Regions from separate parts of the Pseudomonas sp. TUM25319 genome, predicted to be linked through region 2. Evidence: predicted binding sites of a transcription regulator. Region 2 holds the regulator's gene; each other region holds the start of a gene.
What was found. Region 2 encodes sigma-54, which starts transcription at its own class of promoters, with help from an activator protein. Its sites were predicted from a motif close to ANTGGCATNNANNTTGCTNT; they were not measured.
Positions count from the first base shown of each region.

Region 1 (7,413 bases), 3.0 Mb from region 2:
AACACTCCAATAACCAGAACCTCAGGGACCCTCCTTTTCATGGCTAAAACGGACGCCACGCGCCTGTCGCAACCTACGGTCAAATCACATCTGCTCTACACCTTGCTCTGTGGCCTGGCGATCATGGTCATGCTCAGCCTGGTGCGGCTGGCGCTGCTGGTCTACAACAGCGACATGATCGGCGATACGCCCTCGTCGACCGTGGCGGAGGGCTTCTTCAACGGCCTGCGTTTCGACTTGCGGGTGGTGGTCTACCTGAGCATCCCGCTGCTGCTGGCCATCCTGAGTGCCCGGGCCATGGCCGCGCGGGGCCTGTTCCGTCTGTGGCTGACCCTGACCTCGAGCATCGTGCTGTTCCTCGGTCTGGTGGAGATGGACTTCTACCGCGAGTTCCACCAGCGCCTGAACGGCCTGGTGTTCCAGTACATCAAGGAAGACCCGAAGACCGTCAGCAGCATGATCTGGTACGGTTTCCCGGTGGTGCGCTACCTGCTGGCGTGGGTCGGCGGCACCGTGCTGATGAGCCTGGCATTCAAGGGCATCGACCGTCTGACCCGGCCGCGCGGCCAGTACCAGAGCAACCTCGCCGGCGTGCGCAGCGTGGCGCCCTGGTACGTGCGGGGCGTGGTGTTCTTCATGATCCTGCTGGTGGCGGTGGCCGCCGCGCGTGGCACCCTGCGCCAGGGCCCGCCAATGCGCTGGGGTGATGCGTTCACCACGGACTCGAACTTCGTCAACCAGCTGGGCCTCAATGGCACGCTGACCCTGATCGATGCCGCCAAGAGCCGCATGTCCGAAGACCGCGACAACATCTGGAAGTCCACCCTCGATCCGCAGGTCGCTCTGGAGACTGTCCGCGGCATGCTGCTGACGCCTCATGACACGCTGGTTGACGCCGACAGCGCGGCGGTGCGTCGCGACTTCAACCCGCCGGCCGACAATACGTTGCCGATCAAGAACGTGGTCGTGATCCTGATGGAGAGTTTCGCCGGTCACTCGGTCGGCGCGCTGGGTGCCAAGGGCAACATCACCCCCTATTTCGACAAGCTGGCCGAGGAAGGTCTGCTGTTCGACCGCTTCTTCTCCAACGGCACCCATACCCACCAGGGCATGTTTGCCACCATGGCCTGCTTCCCCAACCTGCCGGGCTTCGAATACCTGATGCAGACCCCGGAAGGCAGCCACAAGCTGTCGGGCCTGCCGGCGCTGCTCAGTGCCCGCGACTTCGATGATGTCTACGTCTACAACGGTGACTTCGCCTGGGACAACCAGTCCGGCTTCTTCGGCAACCAGGGCATGACCACCTTCATCGGCCGTAACGACTTCGTCAATCCGGTGTTCTCCGATCCGACCTGGGGCGTGTCCGACCAGGACATGTTCGACCGCGGTGCCCAGGAGCTGGCTCACAACTACGGCAAGAAGCCGTTCTATGCCTTGCTCCAGACCCTGTCCAACCATACGCCGTACGCGCTGCCGAAGAACCTGCCGGTGGAGCCGGTTACCGGTTTCGGTCGCCTGGACGAGCATTTGACCGCCATGCGCTATTCCGACTGGGCCCTGGGCCAGTTCTTCGAAAAGGCGCGCAAGGAGCCTTATTTCAAGGAAACCCTGTTCGTGATCGTGGGTGACCACGGGTTCGGCAACAGCCAGCAGGTCACCGAAATGGACCTGGGCCGCTTCAACGTGCCGATGCTGATGATTGCGCCCGGCATTCAGGAGAAATTCGGCAAGCGCAACCACACCGTCGGCACCCAGATCGACATCGTGCCGACCATCATGGGCCGCCTGGGCGGTGACACCCGTCACCAGTGCTGGGGGCGCGACCTGCTCAATCTGCCGGAAGGCGACCAGGGCATCGGCATGGTCAAGCCATCTGGCAGTGACCAGAACGTCTTCCTGATCGAGGGTGATCGCATTCTCATCGAGTCGAAGGAGGCGGAGCCGCGCGTGTATCGCTACCAGCTGGGCAGTGAATTCAAGGCCGAGCGGATCGAGCCGGACGACAAGGCGCAGATGGTCAAGAAACTCGAGTCCTTTATCCAGACTGCGACCCAGAGCCTGCTGAACAACACGGCGGGCGTGGTCCACGGCGTTCCGGACTGATCGTCACCGTCTGTAGCGGTTTCACCCGAACCCCGGCCTGGCCGGGGTTTTTCATGCCTGCGCCAGCGTATCGGCCCACTTGAACAATGTGCCGGGTCCAGGGTCAACGGAAGACAGGCTGAAAACACTTTCTACATGCCATCGAGGACACGCCAGATGAAAGAGTGGGTAATCACCTTCGTTGACCAGAAGGGCGAACCTTCTTCCGTGCTGCTCGCTTCCCAGGACCGCCCCAGCATCGAGGATGCTGCCCGGCGGGTCAGGGGGCACCTGTTCCCGATCATGGATGAACTTGATCTCAACGATTTCCAGGACCGCGCCGATTGCCCTACCGCCAAGTGGCTGAAGGAGCAGAACGGGGTGGAAATCACCGCTATCAACGAAAGCTCCTGATTCGCTACCTGGGCTGGCAATGTGCCGCGCCAGCCACTACGCTGCTATGCAAGGCCGTCGGTTTTTCGCACCGGCCTTGACCGTTACTGCGACATCGCTACATCCGCTCTAGCGCCCCTGCGGGGGCATGTGCGTCTGCACTGAGAAGTCTATCCATCGTCATTGAGGAGGACGTTTCATGAGCAACATGTACGAGGACATCAGCAGCGCGGTGTTGCGCCGCATGAAAGAAGGCGGTTTCAACTTCGCCCAAATCCATCCCATCGAGTTTTACGCGGTTTTCCCGGACGAGGACCGGGCGCGCAGGGCAGCAGGCAAATTTCGTGGCGAGTCGTTATGCGCGCAGGTGCATGAAAGTGACGACGGCTGGCAACTGGAACTGAGCAAGATCATGTACGCCACTCATGGCGGCATCGGCGAATTCGAACAGGATTTCGAAGCCGTGGTCGCGCCGCTGGGCGGTGAAGCCCTGGGTTGGGGAGTCAAGCAGGAGCGCCCCGTGACCTGAAGCAATCCCCTGGGGTGGCCTGGCCGCCCCGGGGCCATCACGCTTCGCAATGAAGCGCTTGCCCCACGATAGTCGGCCTGGCTGCACATATCTGGTGCGGCGTCTTTTCAGTCAATCTCCAATCTCCTGATTTATAAGATTTTTTTCCGCTGGCACGGGCTTTGCGATGCTCCTTGGGCACGGGTGACAAGGAGTTCGGCATGATTCGCACGTTCTATGATGAGATGTACGCCGCCGACGGTCAGCTCCGTCCGCATTATCGGGAGTTTGCCCGCTGGCTGGCGGCAACACCGCCTGAACAGCTGGCGCAGCGCCGCCGCGAGGCCGACCTGCTGTTCCATCGCGCCGGCATTACCTTCACGCTGTACGGGGACGAACAGGGCACCGAGCGCCTGATTCCCTTCGACACTATTCCACGGGCCATCCCGGCCAGCGAGTGGCGGGTGGTGGAACGCGGTTGCATCCAGCGGGTGCGGGCGTTGAACCTGTTCCTCGCCGATCTGTACCACGAGCAGCGGATCATCCGCGCCGGCATCATCCCCGCCGAGCAGGTACTGGCCAACGACCAGTACCAACTGGCGATGCAGGGCTTGAACCTGCACCGTGGCATCTACGCACACATTTCCGGCGTCGACCTGGTGCGCGACGGCGATGGCAGCTATTACGTCCTCGAAGACAACCTGCGTACGCCCAGCGGTGTCAGCTACATGCTCGAAGACCGCAAGATGATGATGCGGCTGTTTCCCGAGCTGTTCGCCGCCCAGCGCATCGCGCCCATCGACCACTACCCGAACCTGCTGCTGGACACCCTGAAGAGCGCCAGTCCGCTGGACAACCCCAGTGTCGTGGTCCTCACCCCCGGACGCTTCAACAGCGCTTTTTTCGAGCACGCGTTCCTGGCCCGGGAAATGGGGGTGGAACTGGTGGAGGGAGCCGACCTGTTCGTCCGCGACGAGCGCGTCTTCATGCGCACCACCGGGGGCCCCAAGCCGGTGGATGTGATCTACCGGCGGCTGGATGACGCCTTCCTCGATCCGCTGGCCTTCAACCCCGAGTCCATGCTCGGTGTGCCCGGTCTGCTCTCGGCCTATCGCTGCGGCAACGTGGTGCTGGCCAATGCCATCGGCACGGGTGTAGCCGATGACAAATCGGTCTACCCCTACGTCACCGACATGATCCGTTTCTACCTCGACGAAGAACCCATCCTGAAGAACGTGCCGACCTGGCAGTGCCGCAAGCCCGAGGAGCTGTCCCACGTCCTGGCCAATCTGCCGGAGCTGGTGGTCAAGGAAACCCAGGGTTCGGGCGGCTACGGCATGCTGGTGGGGCCGGCCTCGACCAAGGCCGAGATTGCCGCGTTCGCCGAACGCATCAAGGCGCGCCCGGCGGCCTACATCGCCCAGCCGACCCTGTCGCTGTCCACTTGCCCGACCTTCGTCGAGAACGGCATCGCGCCACGGCACATCGACCTGCGCCCGTTCGTCCTGTCCGGTCGCGAGACCCGTGTGGTACCCGGCGGCCTGACCCGGGTGGCACTGCGCGAAGGCTCGCTGGTGGTGAACTCGTCCCAGGGGGGCGGTACCAAGGACACCTGGGTGGTCGAGGATTGAATCATGCTCAGTAGAACAGCTTCGGATCTGTACTGGATGTCGCGTTATCTGGAACGCGCGGAAAACCTCGCCCGGATGCTCGATGTCAGCTATTCGCTGTCGCTGATGCCGCAGGACGGCCGTGGTGACGGCCTGGACGAAATGGCCCTGGCGCTGCGCATCACCGGCACCCTCGACGACTACCTGGCCCGCCACGGCCAGTTGCACGCCGAACGGCTGTTACACTTCTTCGCCCTGGACCCGGAAAACCCTGCCAGCATCTACAGCTGCCTGGGCGCGGCGCGGGCGGCGGCCCATGCGGTACGCGGGCGGATTACCGCCGACATGTGGGAGAACATCAACGCCACCTGGCTGGAAATCCGTGGCATCGCCGAGCAAGGTCTGGGCCGCTACGGCATGAGCCGCTTCTGCGAGTGGATCAAGGAGCGCTCGCACCTGTTCCGCGGTGCTACCTACGGCACCATCATGCGCAACGATGCATTCCGCTTCATTCGCCTGGGCACCTTCATCGAGCGGGCCGACAACACCCTGCGCCTGCTCGACGCCCGCTACGAAATGTTCGGCGAGGAGGCCGAAACCGTCAGCGACAGCTCCGCCCGTGGTTACTACCAGTGGAGCGCTTTGCTCCGCGCCCTGTCCTCGTTCGAGGCCTATACCGAGATCTACCGCGATGCGCCCACCGCTCGCCATGTAGCCGAATTGCTGCTCCTGCGTGCCGATGTGCCCCGTTCACTGCGTGCCTGCACCGAAGAAATCGACCAGATCCTCGCCAGCCTGCCGGGCAGCAACGGCCGACCGGCCCAGCGCCTGGCGGCGGAAGTGGATGCCCGGCTGCGCTACACCGGCATCGACGAAATCCTCTCCCAGGGCCTGCATCCCTGGCTGAACCATTACATCCCGCTGGTCCGTGAACTGGGCAATGCCATCCACAGTGCTTACCTGGAGGTCGTATGAGACTGACCATTAGCCACGAAACCGCCTACCACTACGAAGACCAGGTGCGCACCAGCATCCAGTACCTGCGCCTGACCCCGCCAGACAACGAGCGCCAGCAGGTATTGCAATGGCAACTGGACCTGCCGCGCCCGGTCCAGGCGCGCCGCGATCCATTCGGCAATATCCTGCATGTGCTCAGCCTGGAGGAACCCCACGCCGACCTGCTGATCGCCGCGCGCGGCGAAGTGGAGATCGACCCCACTCGCGAGGCCGAGCACGAAGCGCAGTCGCCGCTGCCGTTCCTGCGTTTCACCCGCCTGACCGAGGCCGACGAGGCACTGCGTGACTTTGCCGAGCAACGCTGTGGCGCCCGGCGCGACCGCACTGCACTGATCGACCTGATGGGCGGTCTGCACGAGCGCATGGCCTATCGCCCCGGCAGCACCGCCGTGGAAACCAGTGCGGCCCAGGCGTTTGCCGGGGGAGCGGGCGTCTGCCAGGATCACACTCACGCGTTCATTGCCTGCGCCCGCAGCCTGCAGGTGCCGGCGCGCTACGTCTCCGGCTACCTGTTCGACAACGACAACCAGCACATGGCCAGCCATGCCTGGGCCGAAGCCTGGCTGGACGACGCCTGGTACAGCTTCGACGTGACCAACCAGCTTGCCGTACCCGAGCGGCACCTGAAGCTGGCGGTGGGCCTGGATTACCTGGATGCCTGTCCTGTGCGAGGCATGCGCCGTGGCGGCGGATATGAGCAGATGCACGCCAATGTGTTGGTCACCTCGGGGTTCGGTGCCCAGCAGTAGGGCTCAGGACTTGCGCTTGGCCATGTGCGCGAGATAGGCGAGCAGGGCGTCGAGGTCGGCGTCCGGCAGCACGCTCGTGCTGAAGCCGGGCATCCGCGCCTGCGGCCACTGGCGCAGGCTCTGCGGATCACGGATATAGCGGCGCAGGAACTCGGGGCGGAAGTATTCGGTAGGGTTGTGGGGCCGGTTCAGGTCCGGGCCGAACTCGGCATCGCCAGCGCCATTGAGGCGATGACAGGCCAGGCAGTTCTTCTGGAACAGGGCAAAGCCACGGCTGACCGGATCATTCGCCGCCAGCCCCGGCGCCGGACGCAGGGCCGGGAAGCGCTCTGCCACCGGCGCCAGGCGCCGGATGCTGGCAACCTGGAAAGGCCATTGCTCCGGGCTGATATTGCCCGCCTCGGGGTGAGTCCACACCAGGTAGAAGGGGCCGGCGCCGGGTTTGTCCTTGCCCAGTGGTGGCCACGGGTGTGCGGGGTCTTCGATCGCCAGCCAGGCCTTCGCGGGGCCGTTCTTGAGCAACGGTGCCGCAGGCATTTCCGCAGCGAAGCCATCAAGGGCCACCGCCTGCAAATGGTCATCCGGCGTGATGCCTTCGAGCAGGGCGGCCAGGGGCACGGCGCGATAGGTCATGGGTTTCTTGTAGGAGACATCCTGGTCGATGCGGATCGCCTGTGCCTGTGGGTGCTTGAGCAACGCCTCGGTTTGCCACTGTCTGCTGCCGTTGCCGAGGTCGAGGGTCAGTTGTGCCGCCGACAGCGGCAGGCTCAGGACACTGAGCAGCAAGGCGAGGCAAGGGCGCATGGCAAGTCTCCAACCAGTAAGGGTCGGCAGCATACACCAGAGCGGAGAAACGCCGGAAAGACGGGTCTTCAGCCGAACAGACGCGTGAGGTTCGGCAGGATCAGCAGCAAGGTGGTGGCGAACAGGATGAGCCCGGCCTGACGTACTTTGTGTTGTTTGAACATGGCTGACTGCCTTCTTGTTGTTATTCCTGCGAGCGGACGACGTCCCTGTACCGGGTCGCGGTAGCGTCTCTGTCGGACGTGTTTTC
Region 1 covers NZ_CM150751.1:5,311,469-5,318,881, reverse strand. The annotation lists gene AC05QJ_RS23985 (LTA synthase family protein) at 40-2,103, shown strand; gene AC05QJ_RS23980 (hypothetical protein) at 2,260-2,496, shown strand; gene AC05QJ_RS23975 (ribonuclease E inhibitor RraB) at 2,675-3,004, shown strand; gene AC05QJ_RS23970 (circularly permuted type 2 ATP-grasp protein) at 3,205-4,614, shown strand; gene AC05QJ_RS23965 (alpha-E domain-containing protein) at 4,618-5,568, shown strand; gene AC05QJ_RS23960 (transglutaminase family protein) at 5,565-6,359, shown strand; gene AC05QJ_RS23955 (c-type cytochrome) at 6,363-7,163, opposite strand.
Region 1: the regulator sigma-54 is predicted to act here: its motif matches at 3,153-3,172, upstream of AC05QJ_RS23970 (circularly permuted type 2 ATP-grasp protein).

Region 2 (7,413 bases):
CGTAGGCGTTATCAACGCTCATCTAGACTCCTTGCGATGCAGCCTTGTCACTCAGACGCACGCCCCCTTCATGGAGGCACGCTCGCGCTGAGCGGGCCGAACTGGTGGCGAACTATAGCACCGCAGGCAAGCCCTTCCCAAGGCCATCACGCAGCCTGTTCAGGCCCTGTACAGGACACTGCCGGACACCCGGGAAGGGAACCGGCAGCGGGAAAAACCCTCAAACGGACGCACGCCGGGTAATCCGCAGGTGAGGCTTTCGCGCATTACCGCTATAATCCCGGCCTTTTCATCAGGCACTCCGATTTTCGACATGAGCCAATCCACCGACCTGATCCAATCCGCACAGCGCACCATCCGCTACGAAATCGAAGCGGTAGAGGGCCTGCTGGCCCACATCGATGCCGATTTCGTCAAAGCCTGCGAACTGATCCTGGAAAGCAAGGGCCGCGTTGTCGTGGTGGGTATGGGCAAGTCCGGGCACATCGGCAACAAGATCGCTGCCACCCTGGCCAGCACCGGCACCCCGGCGTTCTTCGTTCACCCCGCCGAGGCCAGCCATGGCGACATGGGCATGATCACCCGGGATGACGTGATCCTGGCACTGTCCAACTCCGGCTCCACCGCCGAAATCGTCACCCTGCTGCCATTGATCAAGCGCCTGGGCATCAAGCTCATCAGCCTGACCGGCAACCCCGACTCGCCCCTCGCCAAGGCCGCCGAGATCAACCTCGACGCCCGTGTTGCCCAGGAAGCCTGCCCGCTCAACCTGGCACCGACCTCCTCGACCACCGCGGCGCTGGCCCTGGGTGACGCCCTGGCCATTGCCCTGCTCGAAGCCCGCGGTTTCACCGCGGAAGACTTCGCCTTCTCGCACCCCGGCGGCGCCCTGGGCCGCCGCCTGCTGCTCAAGGTCGAGAACGTGATGCACGCCGGCAACGAATTGCCACAAGTTCAGCGCGGCACCCTGCTCAAGGACGCCCTGCTGGAAATGTCGCGCAAGGGCCTGGGCATGACCGTGGTCACCGAGGCCGATGGCCGGCTGGCCGGGATCTTCACCGACGGCGACCTGCGCCGCAGCCTCGACCGCAACATCGACGTTCACAAGACGCTGATCGAAGAAGTGATGACTGTCCACGGCAAGACCGCCCGTCCCGACATGCTCGCGGCCGAGGCCTTGAAAATCATGGAAGACCACAAGATCAACGCCCTGGTGGTGGTGGACAAGGCCGACCTGCCGGTCGGGGCCCTGAACATGCACGACCTGCTGCGCGCCGGAGTACTGTGATGAATACCCTGTTGCAACGTGGCAAGGCCATCAAGCTGGCCGTTTTCGACGTGGATGGCGTGCTCACCGACGGGCGGCTGTACTTCCTCGAGGACGGCAGCGAATTCAAGACGTTCAACACCCTCGACGGCCAGGGCATCAAGATGCTCATGCATTCGGGCGTGACCACTGCGATCATCAGCGGACGCAAGACCCCGGTGGTGGAACGCCGCGCGAAGAACCTCGGCATCCCGCACCTTTACCAGGGACGCGAAGACAAACTGGTGGTTCTGGACGAGCTTCTCGGCCAGCTCGGCCTAAGCTACGAAGAAGTCGCCTACCTGGGTGACGACCTGCCCGATCTGCCGGTGATCCGCCGGGTCGGCCTGGGCATGGCGGTCGCCAATGCCGCGCCATTCGTACGCCAGCACGCCCACGGCGTGACCCAGGCCCGCGGCGGCGAAGGCGCGGCCCGCGAGTTCTGCGAGCTGATCCTGCAGGCCCAGGGCAACCTGGAAGCTGCAAACGCCCATTACCTGTAGAGCACGACATGTTCAGCAAGAAGATTCGCAATATCGCGCTGCTCAGCGTGATCGCCGCACTGCTCGTCGCGATTGGCTACTGGAACGTTACGCCGGAGCGCTTCCTCGACCAGCCGGTAGCGCAGGTCGACGAAAGTGCCATCGACTACTATGCAATCAACGCCCACAGTGTGCAGTTCCTGCCCGACGGCAAACTGCAGTACGAAATGACCGCGGACAAGGTCGAGCATCTCAAGGCGAGCGAGGTCACTGTGCTGACCAAGCCCGACCTGCAGATGTACCGCGGAACCACCTACCCGTGGCATGTGCAGAGCGAGCGCGGCGAGGTCAATCCGGATGGCACCGAGGTCGAACTGATCGACTCGGTCCGGGTTGCCCGCACCGACGAAAAAGACCGCACCACCATCATTACCTCGAGTCGCATGACGGTATTCCCGCAGAAGCAATATGCGCAAACCGAGCAAGACGTTAGAATCGACGGCGCCGGTGGCGTGACTACGGGCAAGGGAATGAAAGCGTATTTGAAAGACGGCAGGATGGACCTGCTGTCCAACGTAAGAGGACAGTATGAGGCTCGTTAAAACCCTCCCCTTTTTGCTCAGCCTGAGCGCGGCACTGGGAAGCGCGAGCGCCTGGGCCTTGCCTAACGATCGCGATCAGCCGATCCGCATCCAGGCAGACAACGCCCAACTGGACGACAAGAAAGGCATCGCCACCTATACCGGCGATGTGATCATCACCCAGGGTTCGATGAAGATCACCGGCAATACCGTGACGCTGACACGCGCCGCCAACGGCGACATCGACGTGGTGACCTCTGTCGGTACCCGGGCCTACTTCGAACAGCAGCAGAGTACCGACAAGCCGGACAAGATGCAGGGCTGGGCCAAGCAGATCCAGTACCAGGCCCAGAGGGACACCATTGTCCTCACCGATGACGCCAAAGTGGTGAATGAAGGCAACACCACCGAAGGCGAGAAGATCGTCTACAACACCAAGACCCAGGTCGCCACCGCCGGTCGCTCACCGGGTGTCACGACACCACGTCAGCGCATCGACATGGTGATCCAGCCGAAGAAGAAGGCCGAGTAAATGGCAACCCTCAAAGCCCAGCACCTGGCCAAGAGCTACAAGAGCCGACAAGTCGTCCGCGACGTCAGCCTGTCGATCGACAGCGGCCAGATCGTTGGCCTGCTCGGCCCGAACGGTGCCGGCAAGACCACCTGTTTCTACATGATCGTCGGCCTGGTGCAGGCCGACCAGGGTCGGGTACTGATCGACGACCTGGATGTCAGCCACCAGCCCATGCATGGCCGCGCACGCGCCGGCATCGGCTACCTGCCGCAGGAAGCCTCGATCTTCCGCAAGCTGTCGGTGGCCGACAACATCATGGCGATTCTGGAAACCCGCAAGGAACTGGACCGAGAGGGGCGGCGCAAGGAGCTGGAAAGCCTGCTGCAGGAATTCCACATCAGCCACATCCGCGACAACCTCGGCATGAGCCTTTCCGGCGGCGAACGTCGCCGGGTCGAGATTGCCCGGGCGCTGGCGACGGCACCCAAGTTCATCCTGCTCGACGAACCCTTTGCCGGTGTCGACCCGATCTCGGTCGGCGACATCAAGCAGATCATTCACCACCTCAAGGCCAAGGGCATCGGTGTACTGATCACCGACCACAACGTCCGCGAGACCCTGGATATCTGCGAAACCGCTTACATTGTCAACGATGGCCAACTGATCGCCGAGGGCGATTCGGAAACCATCCTGGCCAACCAACTGGTGAAAGAGGTTTACCTCGGCCACGAGTTCCGCCTCTAGGTTCGAGGCACCGGACTGATGGAGCGCTGGCTTTAAGCCATTATTCACGGCTTATTTCTTACAGCGCTCTAGGCAAACGCTGCAATTTCAGGCATATATCTTGCTTAAAATTGGCGCCCGGCGCCCGTGTAGTAGATGGCGCATGCGCGCCGGCGAATAAGGTGTAAAGCCCCAGCCATGAAACCATCGCTCGTCCTAAGAATGGGCCAGCAACTGACGATGACCCCGCAGTTGCAACAGGCCATCCGTCTGCTCCAGCTTTCCACGCTGGACCTGCAGCAGGAAATCCAGGAAGCCCTGGAGTCCAACCCGATGCTCGAACGCCAGGAAGAAGGCGACGACTTCGACAACAGCGACCCCATGGCCGACAACGTCGAGTCCAAGCCGGTCGCCGAGTCGCAGGAGAGCAGCTTCGAGCAGTCCGTCGCCACCCCGGCGGACAACCTCGAGGAAGGCGAATGGAGCGAGCGCATCCCCAATGAGCTGCCGGTCGATACCGCCTGGGAAGATATCTACCAGACCAGCGCCAGCAGCCTGCCCAGCAACGACGATGACGAGTGGGACTTCACCACCCGCACCTCGGCGGGCGAGAGCCTGCAGAGCCACCTGCTGTGGCAGTTGAACCTGGCACCGATGTCGGACACCGATCGCCTGATCGCCGTGACCCTGATCGATTGCATCAACAGCCAGGGCTATCTCGACGAAACCCTGGAAGAAATCTGCGAATCCTTCGACCCTGAGCTCGACATCGAGCTGGATGAGGTCGAAGCGGTCCTGCACCGCATCCAGCAGTTCGAACCTGCCGGCATCGGCGCACGCAACCTGAGCGAATGCCTGCTGCTGCAATTGCGCCAGCTTCCTGCCAGCACCCCGTGGATGGCCGAGGCCCAGCGCCTGGTCAATGACTACATCGACCTGCTGGGCAGCCGCGACTACAGCCAGTTGATGCGCCGCATGAAGCTCAAGGAAGACGAACTGCGCCAGGTCATCGAGCTGGTCCAGAGCCTCAACCCGCGTCCCGGCTCGCAGATCGAATCCAGCGAACCCGAATACGTGGTTCCCGACGTGATCGTGCGCAAGGACAACGAACGCTGGCTGGTAGAGCTCAACCAGGAGGCCGTTCCGCGGCTGCGGGTCAATCCGCAGTATGCCGGCTTCGTCCGCCGTGCCGACACCAGCGCCGACAACACCTTCATGCGCAATCAGTTGCAGGAAGCGCGCTGGTTCATCAAGAGCCTGCAGAGCCGCAACGAAACACTGATGAAGGTGGCGACCCAGATCGTCGAACACCAGCGCGGCTTCCTGGATCATGGCGACGAGGCCATGAAGCCGCTGGTCCTGCACGATATCGCCGAGGCGGTGGGCATGCACGAATCGACCATTTCACGGGTCACCACCCAGAAATACATGCACACGCCCCGCGGAATCTACGAGCTGAAGTACTTTTTCTCCAGCCACGTCAGCACCTCCGAGGGCGGCGAATGCTCGTCCACTGCGATCCGCGCGATCATCAAGAAACTGGTTGCTGCGGAAAATCAGAAAAAGCCATTGAGTGACAGCAAGATCGCTGGTTTACTGGAGGCACAAGGCATCCAGGTAGCACGTCGCACCGTCGCCAAGTACCGCGAGTCCCTCGGCATCGCACCGTCGAGTGAGCGCAAGCGATTGATGTGACCTTCCCTGAGGTGTGCCATCGCAATTCAGTGGCAGGCGCAACACCTGCCTCTTTATGCACGGCAATAAAGGAGAAGCAGTATGCAAGTCAACATCAGTGGACAACATGTAGAAGTCACTCCTCCACTGCGCGACTACGTCGAGCAGAAGCTGAAGCGCCTTGAGGGTCATTTTGACAAGATCACCAACGTGACGGTCATCATGAAGGTCGAGAAACTCCAGCAGAAAGTGGAGGCGACCCTGCAGATTCCCGGTGGTGAGGTGGTTGCAAACGCCGAACACCAAGACATGTATGCCGCCATCGACGCCTTGGCCGACAAGCTCGACCGTCAATTGAAAAAACACAAGGAAAAACAGCAAAGCCTGCTGCAAGGCGCAGCCGCCCGCTGATACCCCTCATCCATGATCCGACTTGAATCCATCCTGACCCCCGGCCGTTCCCTCGTGAACGTGCCGGGAGGCAGTAAAAAGCGCGCACTCGAACAGATCGCCAACCTGATCGGGAAAGAAGTTCCCGAACTGGAAACCCAGGATGTTTTCGAAAGCCTGATCGCTCGCGAAAAACTGGGCTCCACAGGCTTCGGCAATGGCATTGCCATTCCCCACTGCCGCCTGAAAGGCTGCTCCAATCCGGTCAGCGCACTGCTGCACCTGGAAGCCCCCATCGATTTCGACGCCATCGACGGCGCCCCGGTTGACCTGCTGTTCGTGCTGCTGGTCCCGGAAGCGGCCACCGATGCCCACCTGGAATTGTTGCGCCAGATTGCCAGCATGCTCGACCGCAAGGATGTACGCGATCGGCTACGCGCCGCAGGTAGCAACGAAGCCTTGTACCAGGTCGTCCTGGACGTACAGAACGAGCCCTGAGCATGCGCCTGATCATCGTCAGTGGCCGTTCCGGCTCCGGCAAGAGCACCGCCCTGGATGTGCTGGAAGACAATGGCTTCTACTGCATCGACAACCTGCCTGCAGGGTTGCTGCCGCAACTGGCGGAAAGTGCACTGATCAACACGGAGCTGCTGCAGCCGCGGGTCGCTGTATCGATCGACGCGCGCAACCTGCCCAGCCACCTGAGCCGCTTTCCGGAACTGCTCGACGAAGCCCGCGCCCGGCACATCCAGTGCGACGTACTGTATCTGGACGCTGACGAAGACACGCTGCTCAAGCGTTTTTCCGAAACCCGGCGACGTCACCCGCTGACCAACCAGGACCGCTCTCTCGCCGAGGCCATTCGCGTCGAAAGCGAACTGCTGAGCCCGATCGCCGACCTTGCGGACCTGAAGATCGACACCACCAGCCTGAACCTCTATCAGTTGCGGGATTCGATCAAGCTGCGGCTGCTCAACCAGCCGGAGCCAGGCACAGCCTTCCTGGTGGAGTCCTTTGGCTTCAAGCGGGGCATGCCGGTCGATGCCGACGTGGTGTTCGATGTGCGGTGCCTGCCCAATCCCTACTGGAAGCCGGAACTGCGCGAACATTCCGGCCTCGATCAACCTGTGATCGACTACCTGGCGGCTCAACCGGATGTCGAAGAAATGTTCCAGGACATTTCCTCCTACCTGCTCAAGTGGCTGCCGCGCTTCGCTGCCAGCAACAGAGCCTATGTCACCATCGCCATTGGCTGCACTGGCGGTCATCATCGCTCCGTGTACCTGACCGAACGCCTGGGCCAGTTGCTGCAACCCATTTTGAAGAACGTCCAGGTTCGCCACCGCGACCTCTAGTCCACAGGATCACTCCGCGATGCCCGCTATCGAAATCGAGATCATCAACAAGCTGGGGCTGCATGCCCGGGCGGCGGCCAAGTTCGTTGGCGTGGCAGGCAAGTTTCCTTGCACGGTCAGGGTCGGCAGGACACCCCAGAGTCAGGTGGACGGCAAGAGCATCATGGCGGTGATGATGCTGGCCGCCGGCAAAGGCACCACGGTGCACCTGTCCACCGAAGGCGAACAGGACCAGGAAGCCCTGGACGCACTGAAGGCCCTGATCAACAACTTCTTCGACGAAGGCGAGTGATACCCGCCCATTGATAAGCCCGCCATTCGGCGGGCTTTTTGCTTTCAGGACAGCGCGGTATCCATAACCATCATCAGGCAGAAGCCGACGCACAGG
Region 2 covers NZ_CM150751.1:1,434,767-1,442,179, reverse strand. The annotation lists gene AC05QJ_RS06645 (ATP-binding cassette domain-containing protein) at 1-22, opposite strand, end outside; gene AC05QJ_RS06640 (KpsF/GutQ family sugar-phosphate isomerase) at 314-1,288, shown strand; gene AC05QJ_RS06635 (KdsC family phosphatase) at 1,288-1,809, shown strand; gene lptC (LPS export ABC transporter periplasmic protein LptC) at 1,818-2,390, shown strand; gene lptA (lipopolysaccharide transport periplasmic protein LptA) at 2,377-2,901, shown strand; gene lptB (LPS export ABC transporter ATP-binding protein) at 2,902-3,627, shown strand; gene AC05QJ_RS06615 (RNA polymerase factor sigma-54) at 3,805-5,301, shown strand; gene hpf (ribosome hibernation-promoting factor, HPF/YfiA family) at 5,383-5,691, shown strand; gene ptsN (PTS IIA-like nitrogen regulatory protein PtsN) at 5,704-6,168, shown strand; gene rapZ (RNase adapter RapZ) at 6,171-7,025, shown strand; gene AC05QJ_RS06595 (HPr family phosphocarrier protein) at 7,045-7,317, shown strand; gene AC05QJ_RS06590 (ZIP family metal transporter) at 7,362-7,413, opposite strand, start outside.

Region 3 (7,413 bases), 580 kb from region 2:
CGTGATGCTGAACGTTGAGTGCACCGGCAAGGCCCTGGCCGAGCTGGAAGACAACTTCCGCTACAACGATGCCGTGATCCGTAACCTGGTCATCCGTCGCGACGAAGCCGTTACCGGCCAGTCCGAGATGCTCAAGGCTGAAGAAAACCGCAGCGAGCGCCGTGAGCGTCGTGACCGTCCTGAGCATGCTGACAGCGCCGAAGGCGACGACAGCAATGACAGCGACAACAGCGATAACGCTGACGAGTAATCCACGGATCTTTTGAGGAGCCTATTACATGGCACGTTTCTTCCGTCGTCGTAAATTCTGCCGCTTCACTGCTGAAGACGTGAAAGAGATCGATTACAAAGATCTCAACACCCTGAAAGCTTACGTATCTGAAACCGGCAAGATCGTTCCAAGCCGTATCACTGGTACCAAAGCTCGTTATCAGCGTCAGCTGGCTACCGCTATCAAGCGCGCCCGCTTCCTGGCCCTGCTGCCCTACACCGACAGCCACGGCCGCTGAGACCGGGTCGTCGACAAGTAGCAAAGGATAAATTGCATGCGGGCCCTGGCTGATTTCATCATGCGCGGTCGCGTGCAGGCCACTCTGGTAGTGGTTGGTTGTGCGGCATTGCCGCTGTTGTTCTGGTTGAGTGCCGCCGCCGGGAGCCTGGTGTTCCTGCGGCGCGGTTTCAAGGATGCCTCCGGTGTCCTTGCGTGGGCTTTGCTGCCGGCCTTGGCCTGGTGGTATTTCGGCGAGCCGCGCACCTTGATGGTGCTGCTTGGCACGCTCGGTCTGGCTGCGCTGTTGCGCGCCGGACAGTCCTGGAACCGGGTGCTGTTGTACAGCATCGCCCTGGGCCTGGTGTATGGCGTCGCTCTGGGTTCGGTGTTCCGTGAACCGATCGAGTCGTTTGCGCAAGAGATCGCCAAGATCCTTCCGCAGATGCTCGACGGGATCTACCCGCAGTTGAAGGTAGAAGAACGGGCCCGCCTCGAGGGGCTGATCGCACCGGTGCTCACCGGCCTGCTCGCGGCCTTGTTGCAAGCCGTCAGTGTGCTGGCCCTGATGTTGGGTCGCTACTGGCAGGCAGCGTTGTATAACCCGGGAGGCTTCGGGCGCGAGTTTCGCGCCGTGAGACTGCCGCTGGCGGTGGCGTTGGGGCTGCTGGTGCTCATCCTGGTCGGGCCGAATTTCGGCACTGAACTGGCGATGCTGACACCGCTGTGCACCATCCCGCTGGTCTTCGCCGGCCTTGCCGTGATTCACGGCCTGGTGGCGCAGAAGCGACTGGCGAAGTTCTGGCTGGTCGGGTTGTACGTGACGCTGCTGCTGTTCATGCAGCTGATTTATCCGTTGCTCGTGGTTCTGGCCATTGTCGACAGCCTGATTGATTTTCGCGGACGCGGGGCGTCCTCAAACGATGCCGGTAACGGCTCCGCGAACGGTGAAGGTTAAAAGTTAAGAGGTTTATACCAAATGGAACTGATCCTGCTGGAAAAAGTCGCCAACCTGGGCAACCTGGGCGACAAAGTAAAAGTCAAGGCTGGTTACGGTCGTAACTTCCTGCTGCCATTCGGCAAGGCCACCGTTGCCAACGCCGCTAACCTGGCTGCATTCGAAGAGCGTCGTGCCGAGCTGGAAAAAGCTGCTGCCGACAAGAAAGCGTCGGCTGAAAGCCGCGCTGCCCAACTGGCCGAGCTGGAAGTGACCATCACTGCCACCGCTGGCGACGAAGGCAAGCTGTTCGGTTCGATCGGCACCCACGACATCGCTGACGCCCTGACCGCCTCCGGCGTTGAAGTGGCCAAGGCTGAAGTTCGTCTGCCAAACGGCACCATCCGTCAGGTTGGCGAATACGACGTAGCCGTGCACCTGCACAGCGACGTTGAAGCCACCGTTCGCGTGGTCGTCGTCGCAGCCTAAGCTGTATCGATCGGCTAGCCCCCTAGGGGCCAGCCGGTTAACATCGGGCACGATCCTGCTTTGCAGGTCGTGCCCTTTGTCTTTTTCAACACCCAGATTTCCAGGTGGACATGAACGAGATAACCGCCCCCGAGCAATATGATCTGCAAACCGCAGCCCTGAAGGTGCCGCCGCATTCCATCGAGGCCGAGCAGGCCGTGCTCGGTGGCCTGATGCTGGACAACAACGCCTGGGAGCGCGTGCTCGATCAAGTCTCCGATGGCGACTTCTACCGTCATGACCATCGCCTGATCTTCCGTGCGATCCACAAACTGGTGGACCAGAACGTCCCCTTCGACGTGGTCACCCTGCACGAACAGCTCGACAAGGAAGGCCTCAGCTCGCAAGTCGGCGGCCTCGGCTACCTTGGCGAACTGGCAAAGAACACGCCGTCGGTGGCCAACATCAAGGCCTACGCGCAGATCATCCGCGAGCGTTCGACGCTGCGTCAGCTGATCAGCATCAGCAACGATATCGCCGACAGCGCCTTCAACCCGCAAGGCCGCAACGCCGAAGAGATCCTCGACGAAGCCGAGCGGCAGATCTTCCAGATCGCCGAGGCGCGGCCCAAGACCGGCGGCCCGGTGGGCGTCAACGAGCTGCTGACCAAGGCCATCGACCGCATCGACACGCTGTTCAACTCCGACAGCGAGATCACCGGCCTGTCCACTGGCTACACCGACCTCGACGAGAAAACCAGCGGCCTGCAGCCGGCCGACCTGATCATCGTCGCCGGCCGTCCGTCGATGGGTAAGACCACCTTCGCCATGAACCTGGTGGAAAACGCCGTGCTGCGCTCCGACAAGGCGGTGCTGGTCTACTCGCTGGAGATGCCAGGCGAATCGCTGATCATGCGTATGCTGTCGTCCCTCGGCCGCATCGACCAGACCAAGGTCCGTTCCGGCCAGCTGGACGACGATGACTGGCCGCGGCTGACCTCGGCGGTCAACCTGCTCAACGACCGCAAGCTGTTCATCGACGATACCGCCGGCATCAGCCCGTCGGAAATGCGCGCCCGGACCCGTCGCCTGGTGCGTGAGCACGGCGACATCGCGATGATCATGATCGACTACCTGCAGCTCATGCAGATCCCGGGCTCCAGCGGCGACAACCGGACCAACGAGATTTCCGAGATCTCCCGTTCCCTCAAGGCCCTGGCCAAGGAATTCAACTGCCCGGTCATCGCCCTCTCGCAGCTCAACCGCTCCCTCGAACAGCGGCCCAACAAGCGCCCGGTGAACTCCGACTTGCGGGAATCCGGAGCGATCGAGCAGGACGCCGACGTGATCATGTTCGTCTACCGTGACGAGGTGTATCACCCCGAAACCGAGCACAAGGGCATTGCCGAGATCATCATCGGCAAGCAGCGGAACGGCCCGATCGGCTTCATCCGCCTGGCCTTCATCGGCAAGTACACCCGTTTCGAGAACCTCGCGCCGGGCAGCTACAACTTCGACGACGACGAATAAGATCGTCCCCCGATCAATTCCGACCTTCAACGTCGGAATTGGTCAATTTTTGTGCTATTCTCCGCGCCCGTGATTTTCCTGCCCCCAAAAAAACCGGTCACTGACATGCAAGCAGCCAAACCACTCTTCGACTATCCCAAGTACTGGGCCGAATGCTTCGGGCCAGCGCCGTTCCTGCCGATGAGCAGGGAGGAGATGGATCAGCTCGGCTGGGACTCCTGCGACATCATCATCGTGACCGGCGACGCCTACGTCGACCATCCGTCATTCGGCATGGCCATCATCGGCCGCCTGCTGGAGGCCCAGGGCTTCCGCGTCGGGATCATCGCCCAGCCGAACTGGCAGTCCAAAGACGACTTCATGAAGCTCGGCGAGCCGAACCTGTTCTTCGGTGTCGCTGCCGGCAACATGGACTCGATGATCAACCGCTACACCGCTGACAAGAAAATCCGTTCGGACGATGCCTACACCCCGGGCGGACAGGCCGGTTCGCGTCCGGATCGTGCCAGCCTGGTGTACAGCCAGCGCTGCAAGGAAGCCTACAAGCATGTACCGATCGTGCTCGGCGGCATCGAGGCATCGCTGCGCCGCATCGCGCACTACGACTACTGGCAGGACAAGGTCCGCCACTCGATCCTGATCGACGCCTGCGCCGACATCCTGCTCTACGGCAACGCCGAGCGTGCCGTGGTGGAAGTGGCCCAGCGCCTGGCGGCCGGCGAGTCCATCGAGAGCATCAACGACATCCGCGGCACCGCGTTCATCCGCCGTGATACCCCGCAGGGCTGGTACGAGATCGACTCGACCCGCATCGACCGTCCGGGCAAGGTCGACAAGATCATCAACCCCTACGTCAACACCCAGGACACCCAGGCCTGCGCCATCGAGCAGCAGAAGGGCGAGGTCGAGGACCCGAACGAAGCCAAGGTCGTGCAACTGCTCGACAGCCCGCGCATGACCCGCGAGAAGACCGTCATCCGCCTGCCGTCCTTCGAGAAGGTGCGCAACGACGCCGTGCTCTACGCCCACGCCAACCGGGTGCTGCACCTGGAAACCAACCCCGGCAACGCCCGGGCGATGGTGCAGAAGCATGGTGAAGTGGACGTCTGGTTCAACCCGCCGCCCATTCCGATGACCACTGAAGAAATGGACTACGTCTTCGGCATGCCCTACGCCCGCGTCCCGCACCCGGCCTACGGCAAGGAGCGTATTCCTGCGTATGAAATGATCCGCTTCTCGGTGAACATCATGCGTGGCTGCTTCGGTGGCTGCACCTTCTGCTCCATCACCGAGCACGAAGGCCGCATCATCCAGAACCGCTCCCACGAGTCGATCATTCGCGAGATCGAAGAGATCCGCGACAAGGTGCCCGGCTTCACCGGTGTCATCTCCGACCTCGGCGGCCCGACGGCGAACATGTACCGCATCGCCTGCAAGAGCACCGAGATCGAGACCCACTGCCGCAAGCCGTCCTGCGTGTTCCCGGGCATCTGCCCGAACCTGAACACCGACCACTCGGCGCTGATCAAGCTGTACCGCAGTGCCCGCGCCTTGCCGGGGGTGAAGAAGATCCTCATTGCCTCGGGCCTGCGCTACGACCTGGCGGTTGAATCGCCGGAGTACGTGCGCGAGCTGGTGACCCACCACGTCGGCGGCTACCTGAAGATCGCCCCGGAGCACACCGAGGAAGGTCCGCTGAACCAGATGATGAAGCCTGGTATCGGCACTTACGACCGCTTCAAGCGCATGTTCGAGAAGTTCTCGAAAGAGGCGGGCAAGGAGCAGTACCTGATCCCGTACTTCATCGCTGCCCACCCCGGCACCACCGACGAAGACATGATGAACCTGGCCCTGTGGCTCAAGGGCAACGGCTTCCGCGCCGACCAGGTGCAGGCGTTCTACCCGTCGCCGATGGCCTCGGCCACGGCCATGTACCACTCGGGCAAGAACCCGCTGCGCAAGGTCACCTACAAGAGCGAAGGCGTGACCATCGTCAAGAGCGAGGAGCAGCGCCGCCTGCACAAGGCCTTCCTGCGCTACCACGATCCGAAGGGCTGGCCGATGCTGCGCGAGGCGCTGGAACGCATGGGCCGCGCCGACCTGATCGGTCCGGGCAAGCACCAGTTGATCCCGGCCCACCAGCCGGCGACCGACAGCTACCAGAGCGCCCGGCGCAAGAACTCCACGCCGTCGGGCAGCCACAAGGTCGGCAAGGAGCAGAAGATCCTCACCCAGCACACCGGCCTGCCGCCGCGTGCCAGCAATGGCGCCAAACCGTGGGACAAGCGCGAAGAGGCCAAGGCCGCTGCGTTCGCCCGCAACCAGGAAGCGGCCAAGGCCCGCAAGGACGCCGCGAAGGGTGGCAAGGGTAAAGGCAAGACCAAGCGCCAGCCGGTTCTGCCGCGATAAGCCCTGTAATGGGGCTTGCGCCCCGTAACGAAGCCGTCGCGGGCACCGCTTCGGTGCGTGGTGATGGTGGCAGGAACTGCTGGCCTCATCGCCGGCAAGCCGGCTCCCACAGGTATTGAGCCCGGCCTTGTGGGAGCTGGCTTGCCAGCGATGAGGCCAGACCGGAACCCCAAAGCCACTGGCATAAGTCTTGCCCCATCTGCGTCCATGACTTCCCCATGAGCGCCCTCGATGCCTGACCTGCTGGATGCCCTGACCCCAAGCCCCGCGACCTGGCATGAGATGCTGGCCGTCGATGGCAGTGTGCGTCCGCATTGGCAGGAGCTGCTCGCCCATCTGCAGCGCAGCGGCCCGCAGCAGTTGAGCCAGCGCCAGTCCTTGCTCAACCGGCAACTGCGCGAAAACGGTGTCACCTACAACATCTACGCCGATCCCGAGGGCGCCGACCGGCCTTGGGAACTGGACCTGTTGCCGCAGGTGATCCCGGCGGCCGAATGGGACGAGCTGGCCAGGGGCATCGCCCAGCGCGCCCATCTGCTCAACGACGTGCTGGCCGATATCTACGGGCCGCAGCAGTTGATTGGCGAAGGGTTGCTGCCCGCCGAACTGATCCACGGGCACAACAACTTTCTCTGGCCCTGCCAGGGCATCCAGGTGCCCGGACAGACCTTCCTGCATGTGTACGCTGCGGACCTGGCGCGAGGGCCGGACGGTCGCTGGTGGGTCACTGCCGATCGCACCCAGGCCCCGTCCGGCGCCGGCTACGCGCTGGAAAACCGCACCGTGGTGTCCCGCGCGTTTCCCGAGCTGTACCGCGACCTGCATGTACAGCACCTGGCCGGTTTCTTCCGTACCCTGCAGCAGAGCCTGGCACGGCTGGCACCCAGTGGGCGGGAGGCGCCGCTGGTGGTCCTGCTGACCCCAGGACGCTTCAACGAAAGCTGGTTCGAGCACCTTTATCTGGCCCGCCAGCTGGGTTATCCACTGGTGGAGGGCAGCGATCTCACCGTGCGCGACGGCACGGTCTTCCTCAAGACCCTTAGCGGCCTGCGCCGGGTCCACGCGATCATGCGCCGCCTCGACGACGATTTCTGCGACCCGCTGGAACTGCGTACCGACTCGGCCCTCGGCGTGCCCGGTCTGCTCGATGCGGTACGCCAGGGGAGGGTGCTGGTGGCCAACGCGCTGGGTAGCGGCGTGCTTGAGTCGCCTGGGCTGCCCGGCTTCCTGCCGGCGATTGCCCGGCGGTTGCTGGGCGAGGAGCTGATTCTGCCGTCCATCGCCAGTTGGTGGTGTGGCGAGCCGGCGGCATTGGAACAGGCGCTGGAGAAGATGCCCGACCTGCTGTTCAAGCCCGCGTTTCCTTCGCAGAGTTTCCAGCCGTTGCTGGGGCGCGATCTCGATGATGCCCAGCGCCGGGCATTGACCGCGCGATTGCGGGCACGGCCCTACGCCTACGTCGCCCAGGAACTGGCGCAACTGTCTCAGGCCCCGGTCTGGCAGGGCGACCAACTGGAAGACCGGCCAGTGGGCATGCGTGTCTACGCCGTTGCCAGTGCCGATGGCTGGCGCGTGCTGCCGGG
Region 3 covers NZ_CM150751.1:857,963-865,375, forward strand. The annotation lists gene rpsF (30S ribosomal protein S6) at 1-250, shown strand, start outside; gene rpsR (30S ribosomal protein S18) at 279-509, shown strand; gene AC05QJ_RS04085 (hypothetical protein) at 546-1,445, shown strand; gene rplI (50S ribosomal protein L9) at 1,467-1,913, shown strand; gene dnaB (replicative DNA helicase) at 2,024-3,421, shown strand; gene AC05QJ_RS04100 (YgiQ family radical SAM protein) at 3,527-5,830, shown strand; gene AC05QJ_RS04105 (circularly permuted type 2 ATP-grasp protein) at 6,062-7,413, shown strand, end outside.
Region 3: the regulator sigma-54 is predicted to act here: its motif matches at 6,008-6,027, upstream of AC05QJ_RS04105 (circularly permuted type 2 ATP-grasp protein).